One region of the Pseudomonas koreensis genome, then DNA from elsewhere that is predicted to be linked to it. Evidence: riboswitches for the same ligand, from Rfam matches in the RefSeq annotation. Region 1 holds a riboswitch; each other region holds the start of a gene.

What was found. Region 1 has a riboswitch for cobalamin ahead of cobO (cob(I)yrinic acid a,c-diamide adenosyltransferase). Riboswitches for the same ligand answer to the same signal wherever they lie in the genome.
Region 2: it holds a riboswitch for cobalamin, as region 1 does, so the genes downstream of both, J2Y90_RS17895 (CbtB domain-containing protein) here and cobO (cob(I)yrinic acid a,c-diamide adenosyltransferase) in region 1, are expected to answer to the same signal.
Region 3: it holds a riboswitch for cobalamin, as region 1 does, so the genes downstream of both, J2Y90_RS20745 (ABC transporter substrate-binding protein) here and cobO (cob(I)yrinic acid a,c-diamide adenosyltransferase) in region 1, are expected to answer to the same signal.

What each region holds. Positions count from the first base shown of each region.
Region 1 is NZ_JALJWP010000001.1:3,123,998-3,131,202, forward strand. It holds gene J2Y90_RS14045 (AI-2E family transporter) at 1-838, shown strand, start outside; gene hda (DnaA regulatory inactivator Hda) at 1,046-1,750, shown strand; gene J2Y90_RS14055 (C40 family peptidase) at 1,942-2,559, shown strand; gene J2Y90_RS14060 (C40 family peptidase) at 2,775-3,311, shown strand; gene J2Y90_RS14065 (PQQ-dependent sugar dehydrogenase) at 3,444-4,757, opposite strand; gene J2Y90_RS14070 (hypothetical protein) at 4,824-5,408, opposite strand; cobalamin riboswitch at 5,570-5,798, shown strand; gene cobO (cob(I)yrinic acid a,c-diamide adenosyltransferase) at 5,882-6,493, shown strand; gene J2Y90_RS14080 (cobyrinate a,c-diamide synthase) at 6,490-7,205, shown strand, end outside.
Region 2 is NZ_JALJWP010000001.1:4,019,305-4,026,509, forward strand. It holds gene metH (methionine synthase) at 1-736, opposite strand, end outside; gene J2Y90_RS17870 (fatty acid cis/trans isomerase) at 892-3,186, shown strand; gene nfuA (Fe-S biogenesis protein NfuA) at 3,291-3,875, shown strand; gene cobM (precorrin-4 C(11)-methyltransferase) at 3,993-4,739, opposite strand; gene J2Y90_RS17885 (cobalamin biosynthesis protein) at 4,818-5,231, opposite strand; gene J2Y90_RS17890 (CbtA family protein) at 5,228-5,929, opposite strand; gene J2Y90_RS17895 (CbtB domain-containing protein) at 5,941-6,138, opposite strand; cobalamin riboswitch at 6,262-6,481, opposite strand.
Region 3 is NZ_JALJWP010000001.1:4,714,958-4,722,162, reverse strand. It holds gene metE (5-methyltetrahydropteroyltriglutamate--homocysteine S-methyltransferase) at 1-166, shown strand, start outside; gene J2Y90_RS20760 (GNAT family N-acetyltransferase) at 354-905, shown strand; gene J2Y90_RS20755 (ABC transporter ATP-binding protein) at 844-1,608, opposite strand; gene J2Y90_RS20750 (FecCD family ABC transporter permease) at 1,605-2,621, opposite strand; gene J2Y90_RS20745 (ABC transporter substrate-binding protein) at 2,618-3,631, opposite strand; cobalamin riboswitch at 3,773-3,966, opposite strand; gene J2Y90_RS20740 (ParD-like family protein) at 4,082-4,309, shown strand; gene map (type I methionyl aminopeptidase) at 4,306-5,097, shown strand; gene J2Y90_RS20730 (ABC transporter ATP-binding protein) at 5,299-6,453, opposite strand; gene J2Y90_RS20725 (ABC transporter permease) at 6,471-7,205, opposite strand, start outside.

The DNA.
Region 1 (7,205 bases):
GCTCGCAAAGCAGTTGCTGCGTTTATACGAGCTGGCGCCGCAGATGCTCGACTGGTTGCAGCACACCGCTGTGCCGTGGGCGCAAGCGAAATTGGGTTTGTCGGACGGTTTCTGGAAATTCGACAAGGTCAAAGCCGCGATCAGCGAGCACATGGGTCAGACCACCGACATCGTCGGCGTGGTGCTGAGTCAGGCCACCGCCTCGAGTCTGGCACTGATCGGCTGGCTGGCGAATCTGGTATTGATTCCGGTGGTGAGCTTCTACCTGTTGCGCGACTGGGACGTGATGATGGCCAAGATCCGCAGCCTGCTGCCGCGTGATCGCGAAGAGCGCGTGGTGGCGCTGGCGGGTGAGTGCCACGAGGTACTCGGCGCATTCGTGCGTGGCCAGTTGCTGGTGATGGTTGCGCTGGGGGTGATTTACGCGGCTGGCCTGATGATCGTCGGTCTGGAGCTGGGGCTGTTGATCGGCCTGATTGCCGGTCTCGCGGCGATCGTGCCGTACATGGGTTTTGTCATCGGCATCGGCGCGGCATTGATCGCCGGGTTGTTCCAGTTCGGTGGCGATCTGTACCCGATGGTCGGGATTGTCGCGGTGTTCATGGTTGGTCAGGCGCTGGAAGGCATGGTGCTCACGCCGCTGCTGGTCGGGGACCGAATCGGCCTGCACCCGGTGGCGGTGATCTTTGCCATCCTCGCGGGTGGCGAGCTGTTCGGGTTCACCGGCGTGCTGCTGGCGCTGCCGGTGGCGGCGGTGATCATGGTGCTGGTGCGGCATGTCCACGTTCTGTACAAGGATTCCGAGATCTACAGCGGCGTCGACGAACCCGAGCTGTAATGAAGCAGGGCGGCCCGGCGCTTCGCCGGGCTGGCCTGTGGCCTGCACGCGAGGGCGCCAGAGAATCCTTCACAAAACCGGTGCGTCAACGCAAACCTTTGATTTTGCTTGGAGTCTGTCGCATTGTGCGCTCAGCCTCACGGGTATAAACTTCGCCAACTTTACACAGAGGCCACTAACGGTTCCTTTGAGAACTGTTCAGTCAGCATGAAACCGATTCAGCTGCCCCTAGGTGTGCGTCTGCGTGACGACGCCACCTTCATCAACTACTACCCAGGCGCCAATGCCGCTGCACTCGGCTATGTCGAGCGCCTCTGCGAAGCCGACGCCGGGTGGACGGAGAGCCTGATCTACCTGTGGGGCAAGCACGGCGTCGGGCGCACGCATCTGTTGCAGGCAGCTTGCTTGCGCTTCGAGCAGATGGGCGAACCGGCGGTGTATCTGCCGCTGGCCGAGTTGATGGACCGCGGCGTGGAAATCCTCGACAACCTTGAACAGTACGAACTGGTCTGCCTGGATGATTTGCAGGTGATCGCCGGCAAGGCGGACTGGGAAGAGGCGATGTTTCATCTGTTCAACCGTCTGCGTGACAGCGGCCGGCGCCTGCTGATCGCCGCGTCCACTTCGCCGCGCGAATTGCCAGTGAAGCTGGCTGACCTGAAATCCCGCCTGACCCTGGCGCTGATCTTCCAGATGCGCCCACTTTCCGATGAAGACAAATTGCGTGCGCTGCAATTGCGCGCCTCGCGTCGTGGTCTGCACCTGACCGATGAGGTCGGGCACTTCATTCTCACTCGCGGCACGCGCAGCATGAGCGCGTTGTTCGATCTGCTTGAGCAACTCGATCAGGCTTCTCTGCAGGCGCAACGCAAGCTGACCATTCCCTTTCTCAAGGAAACCCTGGGCTGGTGATAGTGGGCTTTTGCCAGCTTTCAGGCGCCAGAAAACCCTGTTCCAAGGGTCGCTTCACCGGCCAGGCGGTTTAAGCGCTTAGATGTAAACGCGAAACCGGGAAGTCACATAAAGTTCGATTGAATTTGCAAATGAGGACGATAGCGGGCATAGTCTCGGCTTCTTTACAACTACCAGCCACGGTCGTGCCCATGCTAAAGCGCTTCGCACCCCTCGTGCCTCTCGCACTCGTTACCCTGTTATTCGGTTGTGCTGCTCATTCTCCGGTTCAAGAGCCGCCGCAACAGGTCAAGAATTCTGCTACTGCCCAGTCCTCCGTTATTTACCAGGAAGAGCTGGACACCGAAAAAGAACTCAACCAGTTCAACGGCAGCAAGCCTTATCAGCTGCCTGTGCTGGCTGACAGCATCCTGGAACGCGGCATGTCCCTGATCGGTACCCGTTACCGGTTCGGCGGTACCTCTGAAGCCGGCTTCGATTGCAGCGGTTTCATTGGTTACCTGTTCCGCGAAGAGGCCGGCATGAACCTGCCTCGCTCCACTCGCGAAATGATCAACGTTGACGCGCCGCTGGTGTCGCGCAGCAACCTTGAGCCGGGTGATCTGCTGTTCTTCGCCACCAATGGTCGTCGCGGTCGTGTCAGTCACGCCGGGATCTACCTGGGCGACAACCAGTTCATCCACTCCAGCAGTCGTCGCAGCGGCGGTGTTCGCATCGACAGCCTCGGTGACAGCTATTGGAGCAAGACCTTCATCGAAGCCAAGCGTGCACTCGCCATGGCGCCGACCGTGGTCACCGCTCGCAAGTAACCTGCATGTCGCTGCGTTCGCGGCGACAAAACGGTCCGGCAACGGAGTAGACGTAAACTTTACAAGGTGAAGTTAAAGTCTTACTTGAAGTTTGCCGCGTAGCCGCTAGAATCCTGAATCTATATTGATGGCAAACCGCCTGCGTGATGACGCAGGCGGTTTTGTTTCTGCCCATTCTGCAGAGAAAGCCGCAGCCAGATCAGGATGTTCTGCTTATGACGATGTCGGCCCGCCTCACCTTGATCATTTGCGCCGCGCTGCTCAGCGCCTGCGCCAGCCGTACACCGCCGCCAGCCCCCGTGGTTCGCGCGCCGATCGTGTTCGGTCCTTCCCAGGCTGTTTCCCCCGTTGCCGAAGACGTGCTGTTCCGTGCCCTCGGCCTGGTCGGTACGCCGTATCGCTGGGGCGGCAACACGCCGGATTCCGGCTTCGATTGCAGCGGCCTGATCGGGTTTGTCTACCGCGACGCGGCAGGGATTTCGCTGCCACGCTCGACCCGCGAAATGATCGTCATGCAGGCGCCGAATGTTGGCAAGGAAGGCTTGCAGACCGGCGACCTGATCTTCTTCGCCACCAATGGCGGCTCGCAGGTCAGTCATGCGGGGATCTACGTAGGCGAGGGGCGCTTCGTGCATGCACCGGCCACGGGCGGCACGGTCAAGCTCGACAGCCTGTCGAAGACTTATTGGCAGAAAGCCTATTTGAGCGCCAAGCGAGTGTTGCAGCCGGGGCAGTTGGCGCATAACCCTTAGTAAGGCAACACAAAAACCAATGTGGGAGCGAGCTTGCTCGCGAAGGCGGTGTGTCATTCAATTCAACATTGACTGATCCGACGCTTTCGCGAGCAAGCTCGCTCCCACAGTTGTTATGTGTCGAGCGGTAAGTTATTTGGCAGAAGACACTCGCCAAATTTTGTTCCCGACATCATCCGCCACCAGCAAGCCACCTTGCTGGTCGATCACCACGCCCACCGGGCGGCCCAATGCGTTCTCGTCCTTGTCGAGGAAGCCGGTCAGCACATCCACCGGTTGCCCGGTCGGTTTGCCGCCAGTGAACGGCACGAAAATCACCTTGTAGCCACTGTGCGGTTTGCGGTTCCACGAGCCGTGCTGGCCAATGAATGCGCCTTCCTTGAATTGCGCCGGCAGGCTGTTGCCCTCGGCGAAGGTAAGGCCCAGCGAAGCAGTGTGCGGGCCAACGGCATAATCCGGCGCGATGGCCTTGGCCACCAGATCGAGGTTCTGCGGTTTGACCCGCACATCGACATGTTGTCCGTAGTAGCTGAACGGCCAGCCATAGAAACCGCCGTCCTTGACCGAGGTGATGTAGTCCGGCACCAGATCGCTGCCGATTTCGTCACGCTCGTTGACCGCCGTCCACAGTGCGCCGCTGGTGGGTTCCCAAGCGAGGCCATTGGGGTTGCGGATGCCCGAGGCGAAGATCCGGTGATTGCCGGTTGCGCGATCGACTTCCCAGATAGCCGCGCGGCCTTCTTCCTGATCCAGACCGTTTTCGCCGACGTTACTGTTCGAGCCGACGGTGACGTAGAGCTTGTTGCCGTCCTTGCTGGCAATAACGTTTTTGGTCCAGTGGTGATTCAACGTGCCACCCGGCAGGTCGACGACTTTGATCGGCTGGGTCTTGATCTCGGTGGCGCCCGGCTCGTAGTTGAAGCGCAGCAGGCGGTCGGTGTCGGCGACGTACAAATCATTGCCGACCAGCGTCATGCCAAACGGCGAATTGAGGTTCTGCAGAAACGCCGTGCGGGTTTCTGCGACGCCGTCGTGGTCGGCGTCGCGCAGCAGGGTGATGCGGTTCGGGCTGGGTACGCCGGCACCGGCCTTGCCCATGACTTTCTTCATCACCCAGCCGCGAATGCCTTTGCTGTCATCGGGCTTGGGCGGCGCGTTGGTTTCCGCCACCAGCACATCGCCGTTGGGCAGCACATACAGCCAGCGCGGATGATCGAGGCCTTCGGCAAACGCGGCGACCTGAGTGCCGGCCGCTGCGGTCGGTTTCGTGCCTTGCGGCCAGCCCACCGCCGGGGCGATGTTCACCGTCGGAATCAGCGTCTTGTTCGGTTCGGGCAGTTTAGGCGACGGTCCGGTGCCGTCGGAGACTTGCAGGCTGGAGGTTTCACCGCAGGCGGCGAGCCCGCCAGCGACGGCGATGATGAGAGCGAGTTGGGCCTTGCGCATTGCTGATCTTCCCTATGAATGCATTCCTAATCATAGAGGAGGGCGCAGGCCCGATGGTTCAACTGCTCAACTGCGGGCTTCCTTGAACAGTACGGCGATGCCTGGATGATAGTTGCCCGCGTCGCTGCGCAATTTGCGATAGGCGTAGGGGAAATACCAGGCCATCGCGCAGGTGTGCTCTTTTTGCAGGTCATCGACCATATCCTGCAGCTCTTCGGGACTGGCGCTGTGCTGGACTTTTTGCGGGGCAATGAACAGGCAGCCGAGCTTGAGATCGCTGGCGTAGCTGATGCGCTTGGCATCAAGGGTGATGTCGAGCAAGGCCTGGCTCAGGTTGAGGTTGTTGACCCGTGGCCAGCGTTGCGTGGCCTGAATGAACGCGCGGTCTTCGCTACCGGCAATCAGCAGATTGGCGCGGGCGTTGCGTTCGCCTTCTTCGTTCTGTTTGCGTGTAGCCGTGTCGCTCAACGTCACCATTTCAGCCATCCACGCCGCTGCCGAGAGCAGGCCGAGATTGGCTTCTTCGTCGTGCCAGTAAGGCGTGTCGTTGTCGCCGCGCACGCTGTTGTAGCGATCGATACAGTCAAACCAGCGTTCCAGCACCGGGCGCAGGAATTCCAGGCGGGGATTGCTGATGATCATGCCTTGCATCGTCGTCATCCTTATTGTTGTTGTAGATGTTTCGAGAAAACATGGCTCTTTGATATCACTTGTCACAGTTTGGCACAAGGTTGCCGCTGGATAATTAATCAGCGGCACTTATTCGCGCTCGAGACGCCTGTTTAATTGACGCTCCATCCCCAACCCTCTAACCTTCGCCGCTTGTTTCAGGTGCTCTGTGACCCAGTGTCGACAGAGTGAAACAGGGAAGCCGGTGAGGGTGGACTTCAAGCGAAGCCACGACGATCCCGGCGCTGCCCCCGCAACGGTAAATGAGTGAAGACTGCGCCTTGAGCCACTGCCTCGAAAGAAGCGGGAAGGCGCGCAGTCCGGCAGATGCCGCTCATGAGCCCGGAGACCGGCCTGATCCATCTCAGCGGCATCACGGTGGGCGATGCCAGGCTTTTTGCCGTCTATTCTTGTGCCTGCCCGCCGTTATCCAGCCTCAACGGAGAGCTCCCCCCATGACTGATTCCCCCGAGCGCGACGAGCGCCATCTGGCGCGCATGCAGCGCAAGAAAGCCGTGATCGACGAACGCATCGCCAATTCACCCGACGAGTGCGGCCTGGTGCTGGTGCTGACCGGCAATGGCAAAGGCAAGAGCAGTTCGGCGTTCGGCATGCTCGCCCGTGCCATGGGCCACGGCATGCAGTGCGGTGTGGTGCAGTTCATCAAGGGCCGCAACAGCACCGGCGAGGAATTGTTCTTTCGCCGCTTCCCCGAGCAGGTGCGTTTCCACGTCATGGGTGAAGGCTTCACCTGGGAAACCCAGGATCGCCAGCGCGACATCGCGGCTGCGACCGCGGCCTGGGAAGTCTCCCGCGAATTGTTGCGTGACCCGGCGATCGGACTGGTGGTGCTCGACGAGTTGAACATCGCCCTCAAGCACGGCTACCTCGATCTCGATCAGGTGCTCAGCGATTTGCAGGCGCGCCCGCCGATGCAACATGTGGTCGTCACCGGTCGCGGCGCCAAGCCGGAAATGATCGAGATGGGCGACACGGTTACCGAAATGGGCATGCTCAAGCACGCTTTCCAGGCCGGGATCAAAGCGCAGAAAGGCGTCGAACTTTGAAGCAACCACGTCACTGCCCGGCGGTGCTCATCGCCGCGCCGGCCTCCGGCCAGGGCAAGACCACCGTCACCGCTGCGCTCGCCCGTTTGCATCGCAATCAGGGGCGCAAGGTGCGCGTGTTCAAATGCGGCCCGGACTTTCTCGACCCGATGATTCTCGAGCGCGCCAGCGGTGCGCCGGTGTATCAACTGGACATGTGGATGGTCGGCGAGCAGGAAAGTCGCCGGCTGTTGTGGGAAGCCGCCGGCGAGGCCGATCTGATTCTGATCGAGGGCGTGATGGGCCTGTTCGACGGCACGCCGTCCAGTGCTGATCTGGCGCGCCACTTCGGCGTGCCGGTGCTCGGCGTGATCGACGGCACTGCCATGGCGCAGACCTTCGGCGCTTTGGCGCTGGGCCTGGCGAAGTATCAGCCGGACTTGCCGTTCGCCGGCGTGCTGGCCAATCGCGTCGGCACCTTGCGCCATGCGCAATTGCTCGAAGGCAGCCTCACCGAAGGTTTGCGCTGGTACGGCGCACTGTCCCGCGAGACCGGCATCGAATTGCCGAGCCGCCACCTCGGTCTGGTCCAGGCCAGCGAATTGAATGATCTGGATCTGCGTCTCGACGCGGCCGCCGATGCCCTCGCCAGCAGTTGCCAAGTCGCGCTGCCACCAGCCGTTGAATTCGCCGCGCCTGATGTCATCGCCGCCGAGCCTCTATTAAAAGGTGT
Region 2 (7,205 bases), 900 kb from region 1:
CGGAAATCGGCTTGGCGTGGGCCACCGAGTTCCAGAACGCTTCGGTGGTCTGGCCGGACAAGGTACGGCCGGAGGCGTCGGTGATCGTGCCGGAAATCATGATCGGCAGTTCGATGTGCAGTTCTTCGAACACACCTTGTACGGCGAAGATCGCCGCTTTGGCGTTGAGGGTGTCGAAAATGGTTTCGATCAGGATCAGGTCGGCGCCGCCCTCGATCAGGCCCTTGGTGGCTTCGGTGTAGTTTTCCACCAACTCATCGAAGGTGACGTTGCGGTAGCCGGGGTTGTTGACGTCGGGCGACAGCGAGCAGGTGCGGCTGGTCGGGCCGAGCACGCCGGCCACGAAGCGCGGCTTGGCCGGGTTTTCGGCGGTCTTGGCGTCGGCAATCTTGCGCGCCAGACGTGCGCCTTCTACGTTTAACTCGTAGGCCAGCTCTTCCATGCCGTAATCGGCCATGGAAATGCGCGTGGCGTTGAAGGTGTTGGTTTCGAGAATGTCGGCGCCGGCGTCCAGATAGGCTTTTTCGATACCGCCGATCACGTCCGGACGGGTGATCACCAGCAGGTCGTTGTTGCCCTTGACGTCACTCGGCCAGTCCGCGAAGCGCTTGCCGCGATAATCCTGCTCTTCGAGCTTGTAGCTCTGGATCATTGTGCCCATCCCGCCGTCGAGAATCAGGATGCGCTCTTTGAGGGCTTGCTTGAGAGCTTGAAGGCGGACGCTGCGATCGGACATGTGGACTACTCGAAAAGACCATTACGAAGGAGCGGGATCATAGCAAACCTGTGCGCTTTTAGAGCATGTGCCGCTTTTGCATGAATATCGCTCATGTTGGTACGAGCGTCATAACGGTAGAATCGCAGCCTTTTTTTACCATCGGGATCAGCAGCATGCCGTACCGCGTCATCAGTTTATTGTTGCTGGTCCTGAGCGGGAGCGTCGCGGCGCAAGATCCCGCTGTTTCTTCTTCTATCTCCTACAGCCGGGATATCCAACCGATCTTCACCGAGAAATGCGTGGCCTGCCATGCCTGCTACGACTCGGCGTGCCAGCTCAATCTGGGCAGTGGCGAAGGCGCCGGCCGTGGCGCGAGCAAGATGCCGGTGTATGACGGCGAACGCACCCGGGCCGCGCCGACTACGCGTTTGTTTTACGACGCGTTCGGCAAACGTGCGTGGCAGCAGAAGGATTTCTACTCGGTGCTCGACGCCCAGGGCAGTCAGGCCGCGCTGATGGCGCGCATGCTCGAACTGGGCCACAAGACACCGCTGACGCCGAACGCCAAGCTTCCCGAAGACATTGTCCTGGGGCTCAACCGCAGCAACCTGTGTCCGATGCCTGGCGAATTTGACGCTTACGCCGGAGCGCACCCGAAAGAGGGCATGCCGCTGGCCGTTACCGGCCTGACCGATCAGCAATATCAGACCCTGCAGCGCTGGCTGGCGTCTGGCGCGCCGATTGACGAGCAGAGCCTGGCACCGAGTGCGCAAGAGGCGCTGCAGATCGCGCAGTGGGAAAACCTGCTTAACGCCCCCGGCGCGCGGCAAAGTCTGGTCGGGCGCTGGCTGTTCGAACACTGGTATCTGGCCCACATCTACTTCAAGGGCGGCGAGCCGGGGCATTATTTCCAGTGGGTGCGTTCGCGTACGCCGAGTGGGCAGCCGATCGATCTGATCGCCACTCGCCGCCCCAACGACGACCCGGGCACGCAGGTGTATTACCGCTTGTGGCCGGTGCAGGGAGTGATCGTGCACAAGACGCACATCACTTATCCGCTGAGCGCGGCGAAAATGGCCCGGATCAAAAGCCTGTTCTACAACGGTAACTGGCAGGTCAACGCGCTGCCGGGCTACGGGCCACAGAGCCGCGCCAATCCATTTGCCACTTTCGAGGCCATTCCGGCGCAAGCGCGCTATCAGTTCATGCTCGATAACGCCGAATACTTCGTCCGTACTTTCATTCGCGGGCCGGTGTGCCGCGGGCAGATCGCGACCGACGTGATCCGCGACAACTTCTGGGCGCTGTTCCAGGCGCCGGAACATGACCTCTATATCACCGATCCGAACTACCGCGGCCAAGCCACGCCGCTGCTGGCGATGCCCGGGCAGAACGACGATGTCGGCAGCGTGCTGAGCCTGTGGCGCGACTATCGCGACAAGCGCAACGAATACGAAGCCCTGCGCCGCGACAGCTACGCCGATCTGCCGGCACCGAGCTGGTCGACCCTGTGGGCCGGCAACGACAACGCCTTGCTGAGCATCTTCCGCCACTTTGACAGCGCCTCGGTTACCAAGGGTTTGATCGGTGAGGTGCCACAGACGATGTGGCTGTTCGACTATCCGCTGCTGGAGCGCACCTATTACCAGCTCGCGGTCAACTTCGACGTGTTCGGCAACGTCTCCCATCAGGCGCAGACCCGTTTGTATTTCGACCTGATCCGCAACGGCGCAGAGCAGAACTTCCTGCGCCTGATGCCCGCCGACTCACGCGAGGATTACCTCAACGATTGGTACCAGGACGGCGGCCAGTTCAAGATGTGGCTCGATTACGAGGCGATCGACGACGATAAACCGACTGCGCTGAAACTCGAGGAAAAAGATCCGAAACGTGATTTCGCCTTCCAGTTGTTGACGCGCTACGGCGATCTGAATGCGCGGCCGGATCCGATCAATCGCTGTGACGGCGCTTATTGCTCGCGGCCGAACATCGATCCGGCGTTGCAGAACGCCGAGCAGGCCTTGAGTCGTCTGGCCTCGCGTCCGGCAGCCGGGCTGAAAGTCATCGAGCAAATGCCCGAAGCGACCTTGCTGCGCGTCGAAACCGCCAGCGGCAAGCGCGAGGTCTACAGCGTGCTGCGCAACCGCGCCCATAGCAACGTGGCGTTTTTGCTCGGTGAATCGCATCGTTATCAGCCGGGGCTCGACACCCTCACCATCTATCCGGGCGTACTCACCAGCTATCCGAACTTCATGTTCAATGTGCCGGCCGAGCAGGTTCCGGCGTTTGTCGATGCCATGGAAAACGCCAAAGACGCCAATCGCTTCGAGAACATCGTCGAACGCTGGGGCATTCGCCGCAGTCATCCGCAGTTCTGGTTGTATTTCCACGATCTGAGTCAGTACATCCACGAAACCGAACCGGAGGAAGAGGGCGTGCTGGATATGAATCGGTACGAGAATCTTTGAGTATTCGCAGGCGTGTGCCCGAGATTCTTTCCCGACAAAAATACTAGGACTTTGTCAGCCGCGCCGATTGGCGTAAACTGCGCCCAAGCCTGCGAGGAGTTTCCATGACCGCCATTACTATTACCGACGCCGCCCATGATTACCTGGCCGATCTGCTTTCCAAGCAGAACACCCCGGGCATCGGCATCCGCGTCTTTATCACCCAGCCTGGCACCCAGTACGCCGAAACCTGCATTGCCTACTGCAAGCCGGGGGAAGAAAAACCCGAAGATACGGCGCTGGGGCTGAAGAGCTTCACCGCGTACATCGATTCGTTCAGCGAAGCGTTTCTCGATGATGCCGTTGTCGACTACGCTACCGATCGCATGGGTGGTCAGTTGACCATCAAGGCGCCCAACGCCAAAGTGCCGATGGTCAATGCCGACAGCCCGGTCAACGAGCGCATCAATTACTACCTGCAAACCGAGATCAACCCGGGGCTGGCCAGCCACGGCGGCCAGGTCAGCCTGATCGATGTGGTTGAAGACGGCATCGCCGTTCTGCAATTCGGCGGCGGTTGCCAAGGCTGCGGCCAGGCGGACGTCACGCTAAAGGAAGGCATCGAGCGCACCTTGCTCGAGCGTATCCCGGAGCTCAAAGGCGTCCGCGACGTGACCGACCACACGCAGAAAGAAAACGCCTACTACTAAGGTGTTCACTGCGAACATGAAAAACGGCGCCCCGTGAGCGCCGTTTTTTATGGGCAACATTTTTGATCGTGCCCACGCTCTGCGTGGGTACGCAGCCCGGGACGCTCCGCGTTCCACTCACGGTCGATACAGATGCGCATGCCCGGCGCGATACAGCGATGACTCGCTGAACACCTCGCTGCCCAGCACCCGCCCGACCAGAATCAGCGCCGTGCGCCGAAAGCCCTTGGCCTCGACCTTCCCGGCAATGTCCGCCAGCGTCCCCACCACCCAATCCTGGTCCGGCCACGTCGCCCGGTGAATCACCGCGATCGGGCAATCCGCGCCGTAATGCGGCAGCAGTTCAACCAGTATCTTTTCCAGATGATTGACCCCCAGATGGATCGCCATCGTCGCGCGATGCTGCGCGAGGCTGGCGAGTTCTTCGCCTGCGGGCATCGGGGTCTTGTCGGCATAACGGGTCAGAATCACACTTTGCGAGATGTCTGGCAGGGTGAGTTCAGCACCGAGCAGCGCTGCGCATGCGGCTGTGGCAGTGACGCCAGGGATTATCTCGAAAGGAATGCTCAGCTCACGCAAATAGCGGATCTGCTCGCCAATCGCTCCGTACAGACCCGGATCGCCGGAATGCACGCGCGCGACATTCTGGCCTTTGGCATGGGCTGTCTTGATCACATCGATGATCTGTTCCAGATGCAGTTCAGCGCTATTGACCACGGTTTCAGCTTGGTGGCCTTCCAGCACTGCTGCCGGCACCAGCGAACCGGCGTAGATAATCACCGGGCAGGTGCGGATCAGGCGCAGGCCTTTGACAGTGATCAGTTCCGGGTCGCCGGGGCCGGCGCCGATGAAGTAGACGGTCATCGTTGAATCCTTGGTAAGAAGCGCAGCCGCACTGCAGATGAAGCGTGCTCATGATCGCTGGCGGGGATTATCGGGATTTTATGCAGCGCCGGCCAACGCCAGAGTGGCCTGGGCATATTTTTGCCGGGAGATCAGCAATTTTGCCGGCGCCTGAATCAGTTGCTCGGCCACGGCCAATGCGGCGCTTTCGGCGACGCCATAACAACCGGTGCGTTCGAAAGCGATCTGCGAATGATGGCTGAGGCGCGACTGGTAGACGGCCAGTTCGGCACTGCTGAAATACCGCAAGGGCAGGTTCAGCTGTGTGGCCAGTTCCAGCAGGCCCGGTTCGTCGCGCTTCAGATCGATAGTGGCCAATGCCTTGACCGCTCGAAGTTCGAGGCGATGCGCCTGCAGGGCCTGATCGAGTAACGCGCGCAGCGTGCTGGCCGGGCAGCCGCGCTGGCAGCCGAAGCCGACCACGAAGGTCGGCGCTGCGCGGTCATCGGTCATGCCTGATCGTGCCCTGCGCTCTTGCGGCGGAACAACCACGCACTGATCAGGCCCAAGGCCAGCCAGAACGCGACATTGGTCAACTGCGAAGCGATTTTGAATTGAGTTTCCAATGCTTCGGGCGCGAGCATGGCATGCACCTGTGGTTGTGGCGCACCGATCACATGGGGCACGGCGAGAATCGCCGCACCGAGGATCTTCATCAGCCAGTGACGGCTGAAGGCGATCAATGCCAGACCGACAGCGGTTGAAGCAGCGGTGCCAATCCACCAGATCTGCCGCGATGTCAGATCGGCGGCCGCCGTGCCCGGCAATTCAGGCGGCAGGCCCAGCGTCGGGGCGAGGACGAACGTGGCGTAACCGGCCAGCCCCCAGAGCAGCCCTTGCGAGGTTTTCGTTGGGGCACGCAGGGTGTAAAGGCCTGCGAGCATCAAGGCGAAGCCGACCGCCACCACCAGATTGCCACCGGTGGTCGAGACTACGCGCTGCCAGCCATCTTCCGGCTCCCACGCTTCAGCGTCATGGCTGTGGGCGGCGGTACCGGCGGTGTGTTCGTGAACTTCGGCGACTGGTGCGGAATTCTCAAAGGTTTCGGCCTGAAGAATCAGCGGTGAAACCCAGAAACTCTGCAAGAGTGTGAGTAGCAGGGCAGCCAGCAGGCCGGCGAAGCCTGCGGTTTGCGCAATACGCTTGATCATGTCGGCAGGCCTCAGTGGCACGGGAAGGCGGCGCTGTGGCGGGTATCGTGGGCGGCATTGTGCACTGCCTCGATGTGCGAGAAACCGGCGAACCAGACCAGGCTGGCACCAAGGATCGAGGCGAAGAGGGCGGCAGTCACGCGTTGGCCCAAGGTCGTGGTGCTGGAGATGTGGTCAGTGTGACTGACGGTATTGCTGATGATCGACATAGCGCTTCCCTCTGAAATGTCAGCGGGTGAATAGAGCGCATGAAAATCCCTGCGAGCCGCGCACGCAGGGATTTCGAACAGCGCCCGCCCACCGCGGGTTTGTTTGTGGTCAGCTACGCTTATGCGCGCTGGGTGTTGCGGGCCGGTCTCCGGGCTCGCGAGGGGTTGGCTTGTCGCCGACCTGCAAGCGTCACCTTCCCATGCCTGGGCACAGTGGCTTTGACGCTTCGCTCGCTTACCGTTGCGGGGGCAGCACCGGACTGACATGGCTTTTGAGTAAAGCACATGATTCACCGGTTTCCCGTTTCACCCTGTGAAGGGCACCCGTAACAAGGGGGGCAGGAGAACATGGGTTTGGGTTTTTAGTCAATTTTGGGGGGCAGATCCGTTGCTGCGGGTGTTGCTGATTACGGTTTCGCCCTTACGGCGAGGCACTTTTTCCAGACGCCGAAAAAGTACCCAAAAAGGCTTCGCCCTGACGTTCGGCCCGCTCGCTGGGGCTCGGGGTTCCTTCGCTGCGGGATCGATCCTGGCGCAGCGGCTCCGGTTTGCTTCGCTGCACCTACACTCGCTGTGTACGACTGCGTCGTACGGTCGCTGCGCTCCCACGCCCGGATCAATCCCTCCACTCAGCCTGCCGACGGGCTCTGAGATCAAGATCAAAAGCTACTCGAGCTTGCGCTCATTGTGTTGAGTGGTGAAGAGCGTGCGCTTGGCTTGAGTTTTGTATTGGATTCGCCCCTCACCCCAGCCCTCTCCCTCCGGGAGAGGGCTAGGGTGAGGGGCTGTTGATCTGGCTTTTGCTTTTGCTTTGCTTTGGCTCTTGATCTTTTGCCCCTTCGGCAGGCTTCGTTACGGGATTGATCCGGGCGTGGGAGCGCAGCGACCGTACGACGCAGTCGTACACAGCGGAAGGAGGTGCAGCGAAGCAAACCGGAGCCGCTGCGCCCGGATCGGTCCCGTAACGAAGGTACCCCGAGCCCCAGCGAGCGGGCCGTACGCCGGGGCAAAGCCTTTTGGGTCACCTTTTCGGCGTTTGGAAAAGGTGACTCGCTGTAAGAGCGAAA
Region 3 (7,205 bases), 1.6 Mb from region 1:
GGCGGAGATGGTCGGGCTGCTGCGCAAAGCTGCCCGGCGCATTCCGGCTGAGCGTCTATGGGTCAATCCGGACTGCGGCCTGAAAACCCGTGCCTGGCCGGAAACCGAAGCGGCGTTGGTGCACATGGTCACAGCCGCGCGGCAGCTGCGCAAAGAGTGGGCATAGTAGCCACCGCAGTCCCCCTGTAGGAGTGAGCCTGCTCGCGATAGCGGAGTGTCATTCAACACATAAGCGACTGACCCACCGCTATCGCGAGCAGGCTCACTCCTACAGGGGGGGTGTGATTCCGGATGGCACGGCAGGCTTGCAATTGTTACCGTGACCCACCACAACTCAGGTACCTCCCGCACCCATGGACCCGCAGCCAGTCATTCAAGCCGCTTCTGAAGCCGACATCCCGGCCATCCTCGATTTCACTCTCAAGGCTCGCGCCGAGCTGTTTCCCAAACTCAGCGCCTCCGGCACGCCTGACGATCTGGCGCGTTTCGCCGAGGTGTATCTGCGCGGCGCAGGCTGCTTTCTGATCGCTCGTCATGCAGGGCAGATCGTCGCCTCGATCGGTTATTTGACCTACGACCGACGCTTTCCGGAACTCGCCTATCCCACCCTGAAAGTGGTGGAAGTCGTGCGCCTGTTCGTCCTGCCTTCGCAGCGCCGATCAGGACTCGCTGGTGCGCTGTATCGGGCGTTGAAGGAACACGCGCTAGCCAACGGCGTGGAGCTGATCTACCTGCACACCCATCCGTTTCTGCCGGGCGCCATCGAGTTCTGGCAGCGCCAGGGTTTTGCCATTGTTCAGGTCGACAAGGACCCGGTCTGGCAGACCACGCACATGCAATCGTTCATGAGTGAAACCGCAATATCTGCGCACCATCGAACGGATCCGTCAGATAGTGCGCCCTGACTCCGAAAGTCGTTTGTAAGCGCTCCGGCGTCAGCACTTGCAGCGGCTCGCCCAATGCCACCAGCCGCCCGCGTTCCAGCACCGCCAGGCGATCGCACTTGAGTGCCTGATTGAGGTCGTGCAGGGCGATCAGCGTAGTCACCGGCAGTGCGCGCACCACTTGCAGAATGCTCAACTGATGCTGGATGTCGAGGTGGTTGGCCGGCTCGTCGAGCAGCAGAATCTGCGGCCGCTGCGCCAAGGCGCGGGCGATGTGCACGCGCTGGCGTTCACCGCCGGAGAGGCTGCGCCAGAGGCGGTTGCGCAGGTGCACGGCGTCGACGTCGACCAGCGCTTGCTCGACGATGGCGTCATCGGCCGGCGACCACGGTTGCAGCGCCGACAACCACGGCGTGCGCCCCAGCGCCACGGCGTCGAACACGCGGATGCCATCGTCGGTATCGGCCTGCTGTTCAACCACGGCGAGCGTTTGCGCGATGCTGCGCCGGGACAATTTGCAAAGCGCTTGGCCGTCGAGCTGCACTTGGCCTGTGCTCGGTTCACGCAGGCCGGCGAGCAGTTTCAGCAAAGTGGATTTGCCGGAGCCGTTCGGGCCAACGATACCGAGGGTTTCGCCGCGCTGCACATCGAGACTGACATCATTGAGCAACTCGGCACCACGCACCTTGAAGCCCACACCAGCACAACTCAAAACCGGGTTCATCGCGCCGATCTCCGACCCACCAGAATCAGCGCGAACACCGGTGCGCCGACCAGCGCGGTGATCACGCCGACCGGAATCACCTGACCCTTGATCAGAGTGCGCGACAGGACATCGGCGGCAATCAGAAACACCGCACCGCCCAGCGCACTGGCCGGCAGCAGGCGCGCATGAGCTGTGCCGAGCAACAACCGCGCGGCGTGGGGAATCACCAGGCCGACAAAACCGATCGAGCCGACGATCGACACCATCACCGCCGTGACCAGCGCGGCGCAGCCAATCAACAGAATCTGCACACGGCGTACCGGAATGCCGAGAGAGGCCGCCGAATCCGCGCCAAAGGTGAACGCATCCAGCGCCCGGCGATGCCACAGGCACACCACCAGACCCAGCAGCGCTACCGGCACCGCCAGCCACACCGACGGCCAGCGCACACCACCGAGATTGCCCAACAGCCAGAACATGATGCCGCGCGCCTGTTCCGAGCTGGCCGAGCGGGTGATCAGAAAAGCGGTGAGGGCGTTGAACAACTGCGAGCCGGCAATCCCGGCAAGAATGATCTGCCCGGTGCCACTGGCCGAGCCGCTGACCCGCGCCAACAGAATCACCAGTACGAATGCAGTCACCGCACCGGCAAAGGCACCGGCCGACAGCGAGATCGCTCCGGCGCCGACGCCGAGCAGGGCGACCATCACCGCGCCGGTCGAGGCGCCAGCGGAAATCCCCAGCAGATACGGATCGGCCAACGGATTGCGCAGCAGCGACTGCAGGATTACGCCACAGGTCGCCAGACCGGCACCGCAGGCTGCCGCGACCAGCGCGCGGGTCAGGCGATAATTCCAGACGATGCCTTCGTCGATCGGGTCGAGCACATAACCGGCGCCCCACAGCTTGTTCGCCAGTACCTGCAACACTACGCTCGGCTCGATCGAGGTCTCGCCAATGGCCACACCGCCGATCAGCGCGGCCGACAGCGTCAACAGAACCAGCAGGGCACGGATCAGGCGTCTGCTCATTGCGACAGGTCGTAGCCGTTGATGGCGCTGGCCAATTGTGCGAGGCCATCGAAGGTGCGCAGGCTGGCCTGCATGGCCATGGCGTCGAGGATGATGATGCGGTTGTGCTTGACCGCGTCCATGTTGCGCGTCACCGGATCACTGCGCAGGAACGCGAGTTTCTTCTGATAATCGTCCGCCGGGAAACGCCGGCGATCCATGCGCGCGATGACCAGAAACGTCGGGTTGGCCTTGGCGATGGTTTCCCAACCAACGGTCGGCCATTCTTCATCCGACTCGACGACGTTGCGCACCCCGAGGGTACTGAGCATGAAATCGGGAACACCTTTGTGCCCGGCCACGAACGGCTCGATGTCCATCTCGGCGCTGGAGAACCACACCAGGGCGCTGACGTCTTTGCGCTGCTGGTTTTTCGCGGTGGCAATCGATTGCGCGAGGCTGGCCTTGAGCTGCTCATTGAGCTGTTCGCCACGCGCCTGCACGTCGAAAATCGCCGCCAGTTGGCTTACGCCTTTGTAGATGCTGTCGATGCGAAACGGCGCCAGGCGCGTGCCGTCCGCACCGACGAGGTTATCCTTGGCTTCGCAATCGGAGGGCAGCAGGTAGGTCGGAACCTTCAGTTCATGGAACTGCTCGCGGGTGCCGACCGCGCCTTGCGGGCCGACCATCCATTCCAGCTCGACGGCAACCAGCTCCGGGCGTTTGCCGATCACCGCTTCGAAACTCGGTTCGTTATCGGCGAGGCGCTCGATCGTATTGTTTTGCGCTTTGTATGTGCCCAGCACGTCGTTGAACCACAGCGAAGTGCCGACGACCTTATTGCCCAGACCCAAGGCGTAGAGCATCTCGGTGCCGGCCTGGCCGATAGTTACCGTGCGAGTGGGTGCGTGTTGAAAGGTCAGGCTGCTGCCGCAGTTTTCCACGGTGAGCGGATACGCGGTCGGCGCCGCTTGCGCGAGGGCGCAAAGGCTCAGACCGGTGAGCAGGGTGGCAACGCGGGGCAGCAGCATGGGGCAGTCTCCAGAGGGAACCGTACGGGAGCGGGCGGGTACGGTTTGGAAACACACCTCGGGCGCGGTCGTGGAAATTGCGCAAGGCCGGCACGGGGAAAATGCGCACGGCACGATGTCCTTCCCGGACACCCCGCCGGTTAGTCAGTCACTGTGCCGGCAGGTCTCCTGACTGATGCGTCATCGCCATGCTCCGGCCTTCCCGGGGTTCACCCAGTGGCAGTCGAGGAGCAGGCTCGGCACCTACAGTTGCGGGGGCAGTTCCGATTGATGCTGTGCAAGCATTTCGGATTCCCTGTTAATTCCGTGTGGAAACCGGCGCGGGCATGTTAGTCGATCAGGCCGGTGAAGGGGAGCCGAATCTGCCGTGTTTTCATGCCGGAGCGTTTGCAATCTTGGGCAATGTTTGGCTAGTATACGAACCATATACATATCGTATTGGATTCATATATGGGCATCGTAAAGATTTCAGAGGACATGCACGAGAATCTGCGCATCTCCAGCAATGCACTGAGTCGCTCGATCAACGCGCAGGCCGAGCACTGGATGCGCATCGGCATGCTCGCCGAGCTGCACCCCAACCTCGACCACAGCGCCATTTGCCGCCTGCTGATCCGCGCCGAACAGAACGGCGGACTGGATCTGCATCAACTGACCCAGGAAGCCGTCAGCGCATGAGAAACCAGATCAGGATCAACACCCCGGCCGACATCGAAAAATCCCGCACCGCCGGCAAACTGGCTGCCGAAGTGCTGGCAATGCTGGTGCCGCATGTGAAGGCCGGCGTGACCACCGATGAGCTCGACCGGTTGTGCAACGACTACATCGTCAACGTGCAGAAAGCCGTGCCGGCCAACGTCGGTTATCACGGCTTCCCGAAAACCGTCTGTGCATCGGTCAACGATGTGGTGTGTCACGGGATTCCGTCGGGCACGCCGTTGAAGGACGGCGATATCGTCAACCTCGACATCGCCGTGATCAAGGACGGCTGGTTCGGTGATACCAGCCGCATGTACGTGGTGGGTGAGGCGACCGCCGAAGCGCAGCACCTGATCAAGACCACCTACGAGGCCATGTGCGCAGGCATTCGCGCAGTCAAACCGGGCGCGACGCTGGGCGATATCGGCCATGCGATCCAGCGCCTGGCGGAGGCGGAGGGCTTCAGCGTGGTCCGCGAGTATTGCGGTCACGGCATCGGCAAGGTCTATCACGATGAGCCGCAGATCCTGCATTACGGCTTTCCCGGTCAGGGTCTGAAACTCAAGGCCGGGATGATCTTCACCGTGGAACCGATGCTCAATGCCGGCAAGCGCCATGTGAAGAACATGCCGGACGGCTGGACCGTGCTGACCAAGGACGGCTCGTTATCGGCGCAGTGGGAACATATGGTCGCGGTGACGGAGACCGGATTCGAAGTGCTGACGGCGTGGCCGGATGAGATTGACGGCTACGGCGCTATTGTCTGAGACCGCGTCGGCTGGTTCCCTCACCCTAGCCCTCTCCCAGAGGGAGAGGGGACTGACCGAGGTGTTCTTGCGAGATACGCCGAGGTGCGATACCGAGTCGAACTCACATTTTGAACAGCATGAAGATCGGCTCCCTTTCCCCCTCGCCCCCCTGGGGGAGAGGGCTGGGGTGAGGGGGTAGATCCAACTGACTCAGCGCAATCAGTGGGCCCCTGCGGCCTTGTTCAAATCGCTCTCAGCCCACTCGGTATAAACACAGGCATCCGCCGTCGCCCAGCGAACCCGCACCGGGTCGCCAGCCTTGAGCGGCATGCCCGCTGCCGACAGGGCTTTCACCGTCATCGACGTCCCGCCCGCCGTCACCACGCTGCACGTCTGGCTCTCACCGAGAAACAGCACCTCCACAACGTTCGCCGAAACCTCATTCCAACCCGCCGCCAGCGGCTCATCCAGCGCTTGCTGCGTGCTCAGCGCCAAGGCCTTTTCCGGCCGCACCATCAGCAGCACATCCTGATCAGTGTGCAAGCCCGCCGTCAGCCGAATCGACAATGATTGCCCCTCGAAACTCGCTGCCGCATTACCTTGGGCCTTGAGCTTGAGGAAGTTCGAATTGCCCAGAAACGACGCGACAAACGCATTCGGCGGGTTCTGATAGAGGTCATAACCACTGCCCAGACCGACGATCTTGCCGTGGCTGAAAATCGCGATGCGCTGCGACAGACGCATGGCTTCTTCCTGGTCGTGGGTCACGTAAACGATGGTGATGCCCAGGCGCCGGTGCAATTGGCGCAATTCATCCTGCAAGTCCTCGCGCAGCTTCTTGTCCAGCGCGCCCAGCGGTTCATCCATCAGCAGGATGCGCGGCTCGTACACCAGCGCCCGGGCGATGGCGACACGTTGCTGCTGACCACCAGACAGTTGCGAAGGGCGGCGATGGGCGAACTGTTCGAGCTGCACCAGTTTCAACATTGCATCGACGCGTTTTTCGCGCTCGGCCGCAGCGAGTTTGCGAATCGCCAACGGGAAGGCGATGTTGTCGCGCACCGACAGATGCGGGAACAGCGAATAGCGCTGGAAGACCATGCCGATGTCGCGCTTGTGCGGGGGCACGTTGACCAGCGACTGGCCATTGACGAGGATCTCGCCGCTGCTCGGTGTTTCAAAGCCGGCGAGCATCGACAGCGTCGTACTCTTGCCCGAGCCGCTGGAGCCGAGGAAGGTGAGGAATTCACCGTCCTTGATGTCCAGCGAGATATTGTCGACGGCCGCAAAATCGCCGTAGTGCTTGTTCAGGTTGCGCAGGCTGACCAGGGGTTTGTCGTTCTGCTGGGATGCGTCTTTGATCACGGCACTCATGTCGTACTCCTGGGCGCTCAGGCGCTGATTTCGTTGCGCCGGCGCAGGGCGGCGGCGATCACCATGACCAATACCGACAGGCCGATCAGCAGCGTCGAAGCGACGGCAATCACCGGGGTCAGGTCCTGGCGCAGGGTGGTCCACATTTTCACGGGAAGGGTTTGCAGGGTCGGGCTGGCCATCATCACGCTGAGCACCACTTCGTCCCACGAAACCAGAAAGGCGAAGAGGGCGCCGGCGACCATGCCCGGACGGATCGCCGGAAACGTCACCTTGAACACCGCTTGCAAGCGCGAGGCACCGCAGATCACCGCGGCGTCTTCAATCGACTGATCGAACAGCTTCAGCGAGTTGATGATCGAGATGATGGTGAACGGCAGCGCAACGATCACATGGCTGACGACGAAAGCGAACATGGTCCCGGTGTAGCCGAGCTTGAGAAACAGCGCGTACACCGCCACAGCAATGATCACCAGTGGCACGATCATCGGCAGGGTGAACAGGCCGTAGAGCATCTCGCGGCCGGGGAAGCGTCCGCGCACCAGCGCAAACGCCGTCGGCAAACCCAGGGCCACGGCACAAATGGTGGTCAGCACGGCAACCTTGAGGCTGGCGGCAGCGGCGTTCATCCAGTCGGGGTTGGAGAAGAACTGGCCGTACCATTTCAGTGTCCAGCCCGGCGGCGGGAACACCAGCCACTGCGAGGAACCGAACGACAGCAGCACGATGAACACGATCGGCAAAAGCAGGAA